Anaeromyxobacter diazotrophicus: one gene and its partner. The protein of the gene in region 1 interacts with the protein of each later gene in a pairwise test. Links are inferred from orthologs where the notes say so. Each region holds a gene or a part of one and is shown on either strand. Other genes may lie near its edges.

Region 1 (5,593 bases):
TGGCCGCGTCGGACGTCCCGACGCGGTCCTGGTAATGGCCCTCAACCACGAGCTCTTCGCCGAACTCCGGACGCGCCGGCTCGTGCGCGGCGGCGCGGGCCGCGCCGAGCGCGAGAGCCGCGAGGAGGAGCGCCCGCCGGGACATCGGCGGCGTGTAGCACGTTCGCCAGGAACGTGCTACCGGCCGGGAGCGGCCGCGGGCGCGTCAAGGCGCCGCATCGCCGCGCGCCGCCGCCAGCGCCCGCTCGACCACCCGCGCCTCGCCGAGGAGGCGGGCGGCGGCGGCGAGCGCGGCGGGCGCCGGCGCCTCGGGCGCGAGCAGCTCGGAGAGCCGCGCCTCGATCGCGTCGAGCCGGGCGGCGAGGCCCTGCGCCACCTGCCCCGCCTCGGCCGCGTCGCCCTCCGCCACCGCGGCGGCGAGCCGCTCGCGCAGGTCGAGCTGCTCCGCCAGGAACGCCGGCTCGAGCGGCGCCGCCTCTGGCCCCGGGCCGCCGAGCAGCGCCACCAGGTAGGCGGCGCGGCGGCGCGGCGCGGCGAGCTGGCGGTGCGCCTCGTTGAGCCGCGCCGACCGCTCGAGCGCGATGCGCCGCTCGCGCGCGGGGGCGCGGGTGAAGCGATCGGGGTGCACGGCGCGCGCCCGCTCGTGGAAGCGGCGCTCGAGCTCGGCCGGGGCGAGCGCGAAGCGACGCGGCAGGCCCAGCGCCGCGAACAGGTCCTCGCCCGGAGGGGCGGGCTGGAGCGACTGGCACGACGCGCAGCGCTCGCCGCCCGGGAGCTCCGCGCCGCAGCTCCAGCACGCCACCGCGCGGCTCAGGACTTCGCGGCGACGGCGGGGGGCGGCGCCTCGGCCCCCGCGGCGCGCTTGCGCTGGTAGTCGGCGACGGCCGCCTTGATGGCGTCCTCCGCCAGCACCGAGCAGTGGAGCTTCACCGGCGGCAGCGCGAGCTCCTCGGCCACCGCGGTGTTCTTGATGGCGAGCGCCTGGTCGAGCGTCCGCCCCTTCACCCACTCGGTGACGAGCGAGGAGGAGGCGATGGCGGAGCCGCAGCCGAAGGTCTTGAACTTCGCCTCGGCGATGACTCCCGCCTCGTCGACCCGGATCTGCAGCTTCATCACGTCGCCGCAGGAGGGCGCGCCGACGAGGCCGGTCCCGACCGACGGGTCGTCCTTGTCGAGCGAGCCCACGTTGCGCGGGTTCTCGCAGTGGTCGACGAGCTTCTCGGAATACCCGCTCATCCGCTCCTCCGGCGCAGCGGCGGAGGACGAGCCCCCGCCCTGCGACCCGTGCACGGCGCTAGCGCGACCACTCCACCTTCGAGAGATCGACGCCCTCCTTCGCCATCTCGTACAGGGGCGACATCTCGCGCAGCTTCTTCACCTTGGCGGCGAAGAGGGCGACGGCGTAGTCGACCTCCTCCGCGGTCGTGAAGCGCCCCAGGCCGAAGCGGATCGAGCTGTGCGCGAGCTCGTCGGGCACGCCCATGGCCCGCAGCACGTAGGAGGGCTCGAGCGAGGCGGAGGTGCAGGCCGAGCCGGACGAGACCGCCACGTCCTTCACCGCCATCATGAGCGCCTCGCCCTCGACGTAGGCGAAGGAGACGTTGAGGTTGCCGGGCAGCCGGTGCTCGAGGCCGCCGTTCACGGTCATGAGCTCGACGCCCGCCTCCAGCCCGCGGCGGAGCCGCTCGCGCAGGGCGAGCACGCGCGCGCCCTCCGTCTGGAGCTCGGCCGCGGCCAGCCGGCAGGCCGCGCCGAGGCCGACGATGCCCGGCACGTTGAGCGTGCCCGAGCGGTGCCCCCGCTCGTGGCCGCCGCCGTCCATCTCCGCGATGAGCCGGACCCGCGGCTTGCGCCGGACGTAGAGCGCGCCCACGCCCTTCGGGCCGTACACCTTGTGCGCCGAGATGGACGCGAGGTCGACGTCGAGCGCCTGCACGTCGAACGGGATCTTGCCCACCGCCTGCACGGCGTCGCAGTGGAACACCACGCCCCGGGCGCGCGTCAGGCGCCCGATCTCGGCCACCGGCTGGATCGTGCCGGTCTCGTTGTTCGCCGCCATCACCGACACGAGGATGGTGTCGGGCCGGAGCGCCCTCGCCACCTGGTCGGGATCGACGCGCCCGTCCGGGCCCACCGGCAGGAACGTGACCTCGAAGCCCTCGCGCTCGAGCCGGTGCATGGGGTCGAGCACCGCCTTGTGCTCGGTGGCCACGGTGACGAGGTGGCGCCCCTTCTCGCGGTAGAAGTGCGCCGCGCCCTTCACCGCCAGGTTGTCCGACTCGGTCGCCCCGCTCGTGAAGACGATCTCGCGCGGCTCGGCCCCGATGAGCCCGGCCACCTCGGCGCGGGCCGCCTCCACCGCCTCCTCGGCCCGCCAGCCGAACGCGTGGCTCTTGGACGCGGCGTTGCCGAAGTCCTCGCGGAAGAAGGGCAGCATCGCGTCCAGCACCCGCGGGTCCAGCGGCGTGGTGGCGTGGTAGTCCATGTAGATGGGAATCTTCACGGCCCCTGGGCGGCTCCTATCCTAGGACGCTGGTCCTACCGGCCCCGTCCCGGGCGGTCAAGCGCCCCTGCTCTACAAGGGAGCGGCCCCACGGCGGTTTTCGCGCTATCCATCGTCCCAGACCTCGCATGCGCACCTCGACCCGACTCCTCCTGGCCGCCCTCGCCGCCGCCGCCGTGCTGGCGCTCCCCAGCCTGTCCGCCTCGGGCGCCACCGGCGCGGCCACCGACCTGGGGCTCGGCCACCAGCTCGCCCAGGGCTCCCTCCTCGCCTTCGCGATCGCCTTCGCCGGCGGGGTGCTGACCAGCCTCACGCCCTGCGTCTACCCGCTCATCCCCATCACCGTCTCCATCTTCGGCGCGCGCCGCTCCGGCTCGCGGGCGCAGGCCATGGGGCTGTCCGGCCTCTACGTGCTCGGCATCGCGGTCACCTACTCGGCGCTCGGCGCCACCGCGGCGCTCACCGGCAAGGCGTTCGGGTCCGCCATGCAGAGCCCGTGGGTGCTCGCGCTGGTGGCGGCGGTCTTCGTCGCGATGGCGGCCTCCATGTTCGGCGCCTTCGAGCTGCAGCTGCCCGCCTCCCTCCAGGCGCGGCTCTCCTCGGTGGGCGGCGCGGGCCGCGCCGGCGCCTTCGCCATGGGCCTCGTGGCCGGCCTCATCGCCGCCCCCTGCACCGGGCCGGTGCTGGCGGCGGCGCTCGCGTTCGTCGCGACGCAGGGGTCGGTCGCGTACGGCGTCGGCATCATGTTCGCGTACGCGCTCGGCATCGGGCTCCTCTTCTTCCTCATCGGGGCCTTCTCGCTCGCGCTGCCGAAGAGCGGCCCGTGGATGGAGACGGTGAAGAGCGTCTTCGGCGTGGTGCTGCTCGCCATGGCGCTCGCCTACCTCCGGGACCTCTTCCCGGCGCTGCGCGGCCTCGCCTCGCCCGCCCCGGCGGCGCTGGCGGTGGCGGCGGGCGCGGCGGCGGCCGGGGTGCTGCTCGGCGGGCTCTCCGCGGCCGGCCCCGGCGCCGGCGCGCGCCTCGCCAAGGTGGCCGGGGTGGCGCTGGTGGTGGCGAGCGCGTTCTACGCCGGCGGCGTGGCCGACGCGCGCGCCCGGGCCTCGGCGGCCGGCGAGGGCATCGCCTGGCTCGTGAACCAGGAGGAGGCGGGGCTGGCGCGCGCCCGCGCCGAGGGCAAGCCGGTCCTCATCGACTTCTGGGGCGACTGGTGCGCGGCCTGCAAGGAGCTCGACCGCACCGCCTGGAGCGACCCGCGCGTCCGCGAGGAGGCGGCGCGGTTCGTGACCATCAAGATCGACAACTCCGCCGACCGGCTCGCCGACCCGAAGGTGAGCGCCGCCGTGGATCGCGTCTTCGAGAAGTACGGCATCCTCGGCCAGCCGACGGTGCTCTTCATCGACGCCCGCGGCCAGGAGCTGCCCGCCCCGGCGCGCGTCACCGCGGTGATCGGCGCGGACGACATGCTGAAGCGGATGAAGGCGGTGGACCGCGCCTGCGCGCAGCCCGCCGTGGCGTGCCTCGCGCGCTGGTGAGGTCTTCGCCTATCATCCGCGCACCATGCTCGCCTCCCTCCTCGCCGCCGCGGCGCTCTCCGCGGCCGTCGTGCCCGAAGCGCGCCTCATCCCGGAGGGGCCGCGCTTCGCGTCGCTGCAGGGCGGCGAGACGCTCGGCGCCGGCGGCACCGAGCTCTTGCTGACGGCCGGCTTCTCGACGCTGTCCGGCACCTACGCCCAGGGGCTCAACGAGGCGAACGACCTCGGCGCCCAGGTCGAGCTCGACTGGCTCACCGGCGAGCTCTTCGCGGGCGGCCTCTACCGGCAGCTCACCTGGCGCTTCGGCGAGACGTTCGTCTCCTGGCGGGCGCGGGCCGGCCTCTACGTGGACGGGGGCGCCACCTGGGCGGTCTCCAGCAACCACTCGGCCACCGGCATCCAGGCCGTGCCGGGCCTGGCGCTGTCGCGGCGCTTCGCCCGCGTCACGCTCTCCGCGGCGCTCGACGGCCGCATCGACCTCACCCTCTCGAACCAGGGCGGGCGCGCGGTCGGGGTGAAGGGCACGGTCGCCTGCGAGACGCCGCTCTGGGGCGACCTCCTGGCCGGGGCGCGGGTGGGGGTGGGCGGGCTCTGGTCCTACGCCGGCGCGCCGTTCGCCGGCGACTCGCCGCGCACGCTGCTCGACCTGTCGGCGCTGCTCACCTACCGCCTGTTCTGACGCGGCCGGGACCCGGGTGCCGCCACCCCCGGGGTCGACCGCTGCGGGTTCGCGCACCTGGGGGCGGCACGCGGCTTGAAGCGCCGGGGGGCATGTCGCCCGCCGAGCCGCGCCCGGATGTCGTCGCCACCCCCACCTCCTTCGACCTCGACGCCGCCATCGTCGACCTGGTCTCGCGCGGCGCCGTCAAGGTGCCGCCCTACCCGGCGGTGGCGCTGAAGGTCGAGGAGCTCGTCCGCAAGGAGGACTTCGGGCTCGACGAGCTCACGAAGCTGGTCGCGTCCGACCAGGCGCTGGCGGCCGACGCGCTCCGCTGCGCGAACTCCGCCTTCTACAACCGCGGCAACGCGGTGGCGTCCCTCAACGGCGCCATCACGCGCATCGGCGCCAAGGAGGTGGTCCGCCTCGCGCTCGCCTCCGGCCTCGGCGCCCACGCGCGGAAGCCCGGCCCGCTCTCGGCGCTCAAGCGGCGCGTGTGGCTCGAGGCGCTCGCCTCGGCGGCGCTGGCGCAGGAGCTGGCGCGCGCGCGCCGGCTGGGCGCGGAGGAGGCGTTCGTGTGCGCCCTCCTGCACGACTTCGGGAAGATGATCGCCGTCGCCTGCGTGGAGGAGCTCCTCGCCGCGCACGACGAGGTGCAGCGCAAGCCGCTCGAGGAGTGGCTGGCGGTCGTGGACCGCTATCACGTCGAGCTCGGGCTCGTCCTCGCCGCGCAGTGGGAGCTGCCGCAGCTCGTCTCGGACGTCGTGTCGCTGCACCACCAGGAGGACCTGGCGGGCGCCGCCGACCCGCGCATGGTGGAGCTGGTGCAGGCCACCGACGAGGTGGTGCACCTCCTCGCCGACCGCGCCAGCGTCGGCGCCGACGAGCTGGGCGCCCTCT
Region 2 (5,649 bases), on another replicon or contig:
CACACCTTCGCGCCGGCCGCCTCCTCCTCCCGCCCGAACGGCTCGCCCTGCGCGAGCGGCCACTGGCGCACCGTGAGGTAGGCGGAGGTGGAGCCCATGATCTGGGTGAACCAGTTCGCGTCGCCGTAGACGACCTGCGCGCCGCTGCGGTTCACCGGGGCCACCGCCGCCACCGCCTGCGGCAGCTCGCGCTCGATGGCGCGGGCGTCGTCGAGGGTGAGGTTCTGGGTGGCGCCGGCGCCGGTGGCCGCGCCGTGGGTGTTCATCGAGCCCGGGACCACCATGAGCAGGTTCGACCCGAGGGAGGCCATCTGCTGGGCCACCTTGGCGCGCGCGCCCTGGCCCAGCGAGACGGTCGAGACCACCGCCGCCACCGCGATGACGATGCCGAGCATGGCCAGCGCGGAGCGGAGCTTGTTCTTGCGCAGCGCGCGGAGCGCGGTGCGCAGGGCGGGGAGGAGGATCACGGCCCGGTCCCCTCCCGCGCCGCCAGCCGCCGGCTGGCCACCGGCTCGTCCGAGAGGACGCGCCCGTCGCGGAAGACGACGGTCCGGCGGGCGTGCTGGGCGATGTCGGGCTCGTGGGTGACGAGGAGCACGGTGAGCCCCTCGTCGTTCAACTCCTGGAAGAGCCGCATCACCTCGAGGCTGGTGGCCGAGTCGAGGTTCCCGGTCGGCTCGTCGGCGAGGAGCAGCCGGGGCCGGTTGACGAGCGCCCGGGCGATGGCGACGCGCTGCTGCTGGCCGCCGGAGAGCTGGGCCGGCGCGTGGTCGAGCCGGCCAGCCAGCCCCACCCGCTCGAGCGCCTCGACGGCGCGGCGGCGGCGCTCGGCGGCGGAGGTGCCCTGGTAGACCATGGGCAGCTCGACGTTCTCGAGCGCGCTCGTGCGCGGGAGGAGGTTGAAGCCCTGGAACACGAAGCCGAGCGCGCGGCCCCGCGCCCGCGCCAGCGCGTCGCGCGAGAGGCGGCTCACCTCCTCGCCGTCGAGCTGGTAGCTGCCGGCGGTGGGCCGGTCGAGGCAGCCGACCACGTTCATGAAGGTGCTCTTGCCCGAGCCGGAGGCCCCCATGATGGCCACGAACTCGCCCGGGAACAGGTCGAGCGAGACGCCCTTCAGCGCCTGCACGCTCACGTCGCCCATGCGGTAGGTCTTCTCGATCTCGCGGGCGCGCACCACCGGGGCCGCCGCCGGGGCGCGGAGCCGCTCCGGGCTAGAAGAGGCCACGGCGCGGCCCCCCCTGCGGCGGCCCACCGGCGCCGCTCCCGTCGCCCGTCACCACCTCGTCTCCTTCCTCGAGGCCGGAGAGGAGCTCGGTCTGGCGGCCGTCGGAGATGCCGAGCTCGACCTCGGCCGGGGCGAGCTGGCCGCCGCGCAGCTGGTAGACCCGGCCGCGCCGCACCCCCTTCCGCGGGGCGCCGTCGGCGCTCGCGGTGCGCTCCACGCGGCCCGCCCCGGCGCCGGCGCCCGGCCGGCCCTCGCCGCCGGGCCGGGCGGAGCCGGGGTCGCCGGCTGGACGGAAGCGCAGCGCGGCGTTCGGGACGCGCAGCGCCTCCGGCACCTGCTTCGTCACGATGGTCACCGAGGCGGTCATCCCCTGGCGCAGCTTCCGCTCCGGGTTCGGCGCGTCGATGACCGCGGCGTAGGTGACGACGTTCTGGATGGTGCTGGGGGCCTGGCGCACCTCGCGGATCTTCCCCTCGAACTGCTCGCCCGGGAACGCGTCCACGGTGAACCGGGCGGCGAGCCCCTCCTTCACCTTCCCCACGTCCGCCTCGTCGACGTTGGCCAGGATCTGCATCCGCGTCAGGTCGTTCGCGATGAGGAAGAGGGTGGGAGCCTGCAGGCTCGCGGCCACCGTCTGGCCCACGTCGACGCTGCGCGAGATGACGATGCCGTCGATCGGGCTGCGGATGCGGCAGAGCTGGACGTTGGTGAGCGCCGTGTCGCGGTCGGCGCGTGCCTGGAGCACCCGCGCCGCCGCGCCCTGCAGCGCCGCCTCGGCGCCCTCGCGCGCCGCCAGCGCCGCGTCCACGTCCGCCGCCGCGATGAGGTTGCGCTTCTGCAGCTCGAGGCTGCGGCGCTCGGTCCGCTGCGCGTCGGCGAGCGCCGCCTTCGCCTTGGCCACGTCCGCCTCGGCCGCGGCCAGCCCCGCCACCGCCCGCTCCAGCGCGGCCTGGAACAGGCGCGGGTCGATCTCCGCCACCACCTGGTCCTTCTTCACCGGGGTGTTGAAGTCGGCGTACAGCTTCGAGATGGTCCCGGACACCTGCGAGCCGACGTTGACGGTCACCACCGCCGAGACGTCGCCGGTGGCCGAGACCACCTCGGCGACGCCCCCGCGGGTGACGCGGTCGGTGCGGTAGGCGGGGTGGGGGCGGCTGCCGCAGGCGGCCAGGGCGAGGGGGAGGGCGTAGGCGGCGAGGTGGAGTGCGCGCATGGGAGCGGCGCCATCCTAGCGCCGCGCCCCGGGGAGGGGCCCGCCGGTAACAGTTCTTCACACGCGGCGCCCCCGGCGAATCCTCCCGGCCCGGATATACTCCAACGCACATGAACCGCTGGCTGAAGCTCGTCCTCCTCGCCCTCGCCGTCGTCCTCGCGTTCGAGCTCGTCGTGCACCGCGCCCGCCGCCTGCGCGGGGTGCCCTCCGGCGTCGCCGCCCCGGGCTTCACGCTGCCCGCCGCCGACGGCGCCCAGGTCTCGCTGGAGGGGCTGCGCGGCAAGGTGGTGGCGCTGAACTTCTGGGCCACCTGGTGCGGCCCGTGCCGGGAGGAGATCCCGGAGCTGGCGCGCGTCTACACCGCGCGGCAGGGCCGCTGCTTCGAGATGCTGGGGGTGGCGGAGGAGTCGGGCGCGCACGGCGAGGTGACGGCCACCGCCCGGAAGCTCGGCATCAACTACCCGGTGCTGTTCGACGACGACGCCAAGGTGGGCGACGCCTTCCACATCCCCGGCTACCCGCGCACGTACCTCATCGACGTGGACGGGCGCATCCGCAAGGTGTTCGAGGGCCAGCTCGCGGAGGGGGAGCTCGACCGCGCCCTCGCCCCGCTGCTCGCCGAGTGCCCGCGAGCCTGAGGCGCGCGTGACCGCGACGAAGACCTGCGCCATCTGCGGCAAGCCGGTCCCTCCGCGGCCGGAGAACCGCTCCTATCCGTTCTGCTCCGACCGCTGCCGGCTCATCGACCTCTCGAAGTGGCTCGGCGAGGAGTACCGCATCCCCGGCCCGCGCGCCGGCGACGGCGCGGACCAGCCGCCCGCGCCCGGCGCCGAGGAGGACGAGCCCTCGTGACCGCGCCCGCCCGCCCGCTCCTCTACCTCGTGCGCGCCTTGCCCGGGGCCGAGCTGGCGCCGCTGCGCGCGAGCTTCGAGGTGCGGGGAGGCGAGCCGCACCCGCCCGCCCGCGACCGGCTCCTCGCGGAGGCGCGCGAGGCGGCCGCGCTGGTGGTCACCTACCTCGACCGCGTCGACGCGGCGCTCCTCGAGGCGCTGCCCCGGCTGCGGCACGTCGCCTCTTACGGCGTCGGCCTGAACCACGTGGACCTCGCCGCCTGCCGCGCCCGCGGCGTGGTGGTCACGAACACGCCCGACGTCGTGACCGACGCGACCGCCGACCTGACGCTCGCCCTCCTGCTGGCCGCCGCGCGCCGCGTGGCCGAGGGCGACCGGGTGGTCCGCGCCGGCGGCTGGACCACGGTCGACCCGGGCTGGATGCTCGGCACCGAGGTCACCGGCAAGACGCTCGGGATCGTGGGGTTCGGGCGCATCGGGCAGGCGGTCGCCCGCCGCGCGGCCGGGTTCTCCCTGCGGATCCTGTACGCGGCGCCGCGCGAGGTGGCGTTCCCCGGCGCGGAGCGCGTCGAGCTCGACGCGCTGCTGGCGCGGAGCGACTTCGTCTCCCTGAACGTGCCGCTCACCCCGGGCACCGAGAACCTCCTCTCGCGCGAGCGCCTCTTCGCCATGAAGCGAGGGGCGATCCTCGTGAACACCGCCCGCGGCGCGGTGGTCGACGAGGCCGCGCTGGCGGAGGCGCTGGCGAGCGGGCACCTCGCCGCCGCCGGCCTCGACGTCTTCCGAGACGAGCCGCGCGTCCCCCAGGCCCTGCTCGCCCGCGAGAACGCCGTGCTCACGCCGCACCTCGGCTCCGGCACCCGCGAGACGCGCGCCGCCATGACGCGGATGGTGCTCGCCGACGTCCTCCGGGTCGGGCGCGGCGAGGCGCCGCTCCACCCGGTCCCCTGACGGCCGGGCGGCGCCCCGGCGCGGAACCCGGGCGGGCTTCCGTGGTATACGTGCGCGCCGCCGCTCCGCCGCCATGGGCCTCGTCGACCTTCACTGCCACCTGCTCTGGGACCTCGACGACGGCTGCCGCACGGCCGAGGAGACGCTGGAGGCGGCCCGCGCGCTCTCGGCCGTCGGCTACGCCGAGATCGCGGCCACGCCGCACGTCCAGGCGCGCTACAGCGGCGGCGACGAGCGGCTCGTGGCGGCGCGGCTGGCCGAGGCGCGCGCGCTGCTGCTCCGGGAGGGGGTCGAGATCGCGCTTCACGGCGGGGGCGAGAACGTGCTCGACGAGGCATACCTGGAGCGCGCCGGCCGGGGCGAGGGGCGCCCGCTCGGCGGTCACCCGCGCTGGGCGCTGGTCGAGGTGCCGTTCCAGGCCGACGTCCCGGACCTGGCGGCGCTCGTGGCCCGCGCCCTCGCCACGGGGACGGCGCCCATCCTGGCGCACCCGGAGCGCTGCGTCGCCTTCATGCAGCCCGGGCGCGCGGCGGAGGTGGTCCGGCTCGGCGGGGCGCTGCAGCTCAACCTGGGCGCCCTGACCGGGCGCCACGGCCGCGTGGCGCAGGCGTTCGCCGAGCGGTTCCTGGGCGAGGGCCTCTACGCCGTGGCGGGCACCGACCTGCACGCGCCGGAGGCCGCCGACGAGTGGGTGGGCGAGGCGCTCGAGGCGCTCGCGGTCCGCGCCGGCGCGCGCGAGCTGCGGCGGTTGTGCGAACTGAACCCGCGGCGGGTGCTGGCGGGCGAGGAGCTCACATGAAGCGACTCCTGCAGACGCTGGGCGGGCTGGCCATCTCGGCGGCCGCGCTGGGGCTCACGCTCCGCGGCAAGCACCTCGACCGGATCTGGGCCGAGATGCTGCACGCCGACTACCGCTGGCTCTGGCCGTACCTCGCCATCCTCCTGCTCATCCACCTCGTCCGGACGGTGCGCTGGGGCATCCTGCTCGAGCCGGTCGCGAAGGTGCCGTTCTCGAAGCTCAACGCGACCGCGGCGGTCGGCTTCATGGCGCTCGTGATCCTGCCGTTCCGGCTGGGCGAGTTCGCGCGGCCCTACCTGGTGGCGGAGCGGCCGCGCATCCGCGTCTCGGCGGCGCTCTCCTCGGTGGTGGTGGAGCGGGTGGCGGACGGCCTCTTCACCGCCGCCCTGCTCGTGCTGACGCTCCTGGCGGTGCCCGAGGGCACCCCCGGCCTGCACGCCTTCCGCCTGGCGGGGGTGGTGGTCTTCGGTGCCTTCGGGGCGCTGCTCGCGTTCCTCGTCCTCGCCTACCGGAACCGCCCGCGCGCGGTGCGGCTCACCCACCGCCTCATCGACCCGGTGTCGCCGCGCGCGGCGGAGCGCGTCTCGGGGATGATGGACGCCTTCATCCA

The links.
Region 2: the proteins of HWY08_RS02175 (region 1) and HWY08_RS10690 interact in binary tests that used the Escherichia coli proteins (3 or more experiments, as listed by UniProt). The link is inferred for Anaeromyxobacter diazotrophicus from one-to-one orthologs.

The regions. Positions count from the first base shown.
Region 1 is NZ_BJTG01000001.1:489,372-494,964, forward strand. Bases 1,891-4,833 are described here. They hold HWY08_RS02175 (protein-disulfide reductase DsbD family protein), read left to right. Parts: upstream 1,891-2,631; coding sequence 2,632-4,035; downstream 4,036-4,833. Other genes in these bases: HWY08_RS02170 (IscS subfamily cysteine desulfurase), read right to left, coding at 1,891-2,503; HWY08_RS02180 (hypothetical protein), read left to right, coding at 4,061-4,714; HWY08_RS02185 (HDOD domain-containing protein), read left to right, coding at 4,807-4,833. Also shown: HWY08_RS02155 (TonB-dependent receptor), read right to left, coding at 1-145; HWY08_RS02160 (iron-sulfur cluster co-chaperone HscB C-terminal domain-containing protein), read right to left, coding at 206-802; Fe-S cluster assembly scaffold IscU, read right to left, coding at 811-1,236; more of HWY08_RS02170, read right to left, coding at 1,295-1,890; more of HWY08_RS02185, read left to right, coding at 4,834-5,593. UniProt on the Escherichia coli protein: Required to facilitate the formation of correct disulfide bonds in some periplasmic proteins and for the assembly of the periplasmic c-type cytochromes.
Region 2 is NZ_BJTG01000004.1:445,921-451,569, forward strand. Bases 1,314-4,312 are described here. They hold HWY08_RS10690 (TlpA family protein disulfide reductase), read left to right. Parts: upstream 1,314-2,548; coding sequence 2,549-3,076; downstream 3,077-4,312. Other genes in these bases: HWY08_RS10685 (efflux RND transporter periplasmic adaptor subunit), read right to left, coding at 1,314-2,438; HWY08_RS10695 (DNA gyrase inhibitor YacG), read left to right, coding at 3,084-3,290; HWY08_RS10700 (NAD(P)-dependent oxidoreductase), read left to right, coding at 3,287-4,240. Outside these bases: HWY08_RS10675 (ABC transporter permease), read right to left, coding at 1-467; HWY08_RS10680 (ABC transporter ATP-binding protein), read right to left, coding at 464-1,141; more of HWY08_RS10685, read right to left, coding at 1,212-1,313; HWY08_RS10705 (tyrosine-protein phosphatase), read left to right, coding at 4,314-5,039; HWY08_RS10710 (lysylphosphatidylglycerol synthase transmembrane domain-containing protein), read left to right, coding at 5,036-5,649. UniProt on the Escherichia coli protein: Involved in disulfide bond formation. Catalyzes a late, reductive step in the assembly of periplasmic c-type cytochromes, probably the reduction of disulfide bonds of the apocytochrome c to allow covalent linkage with the heme.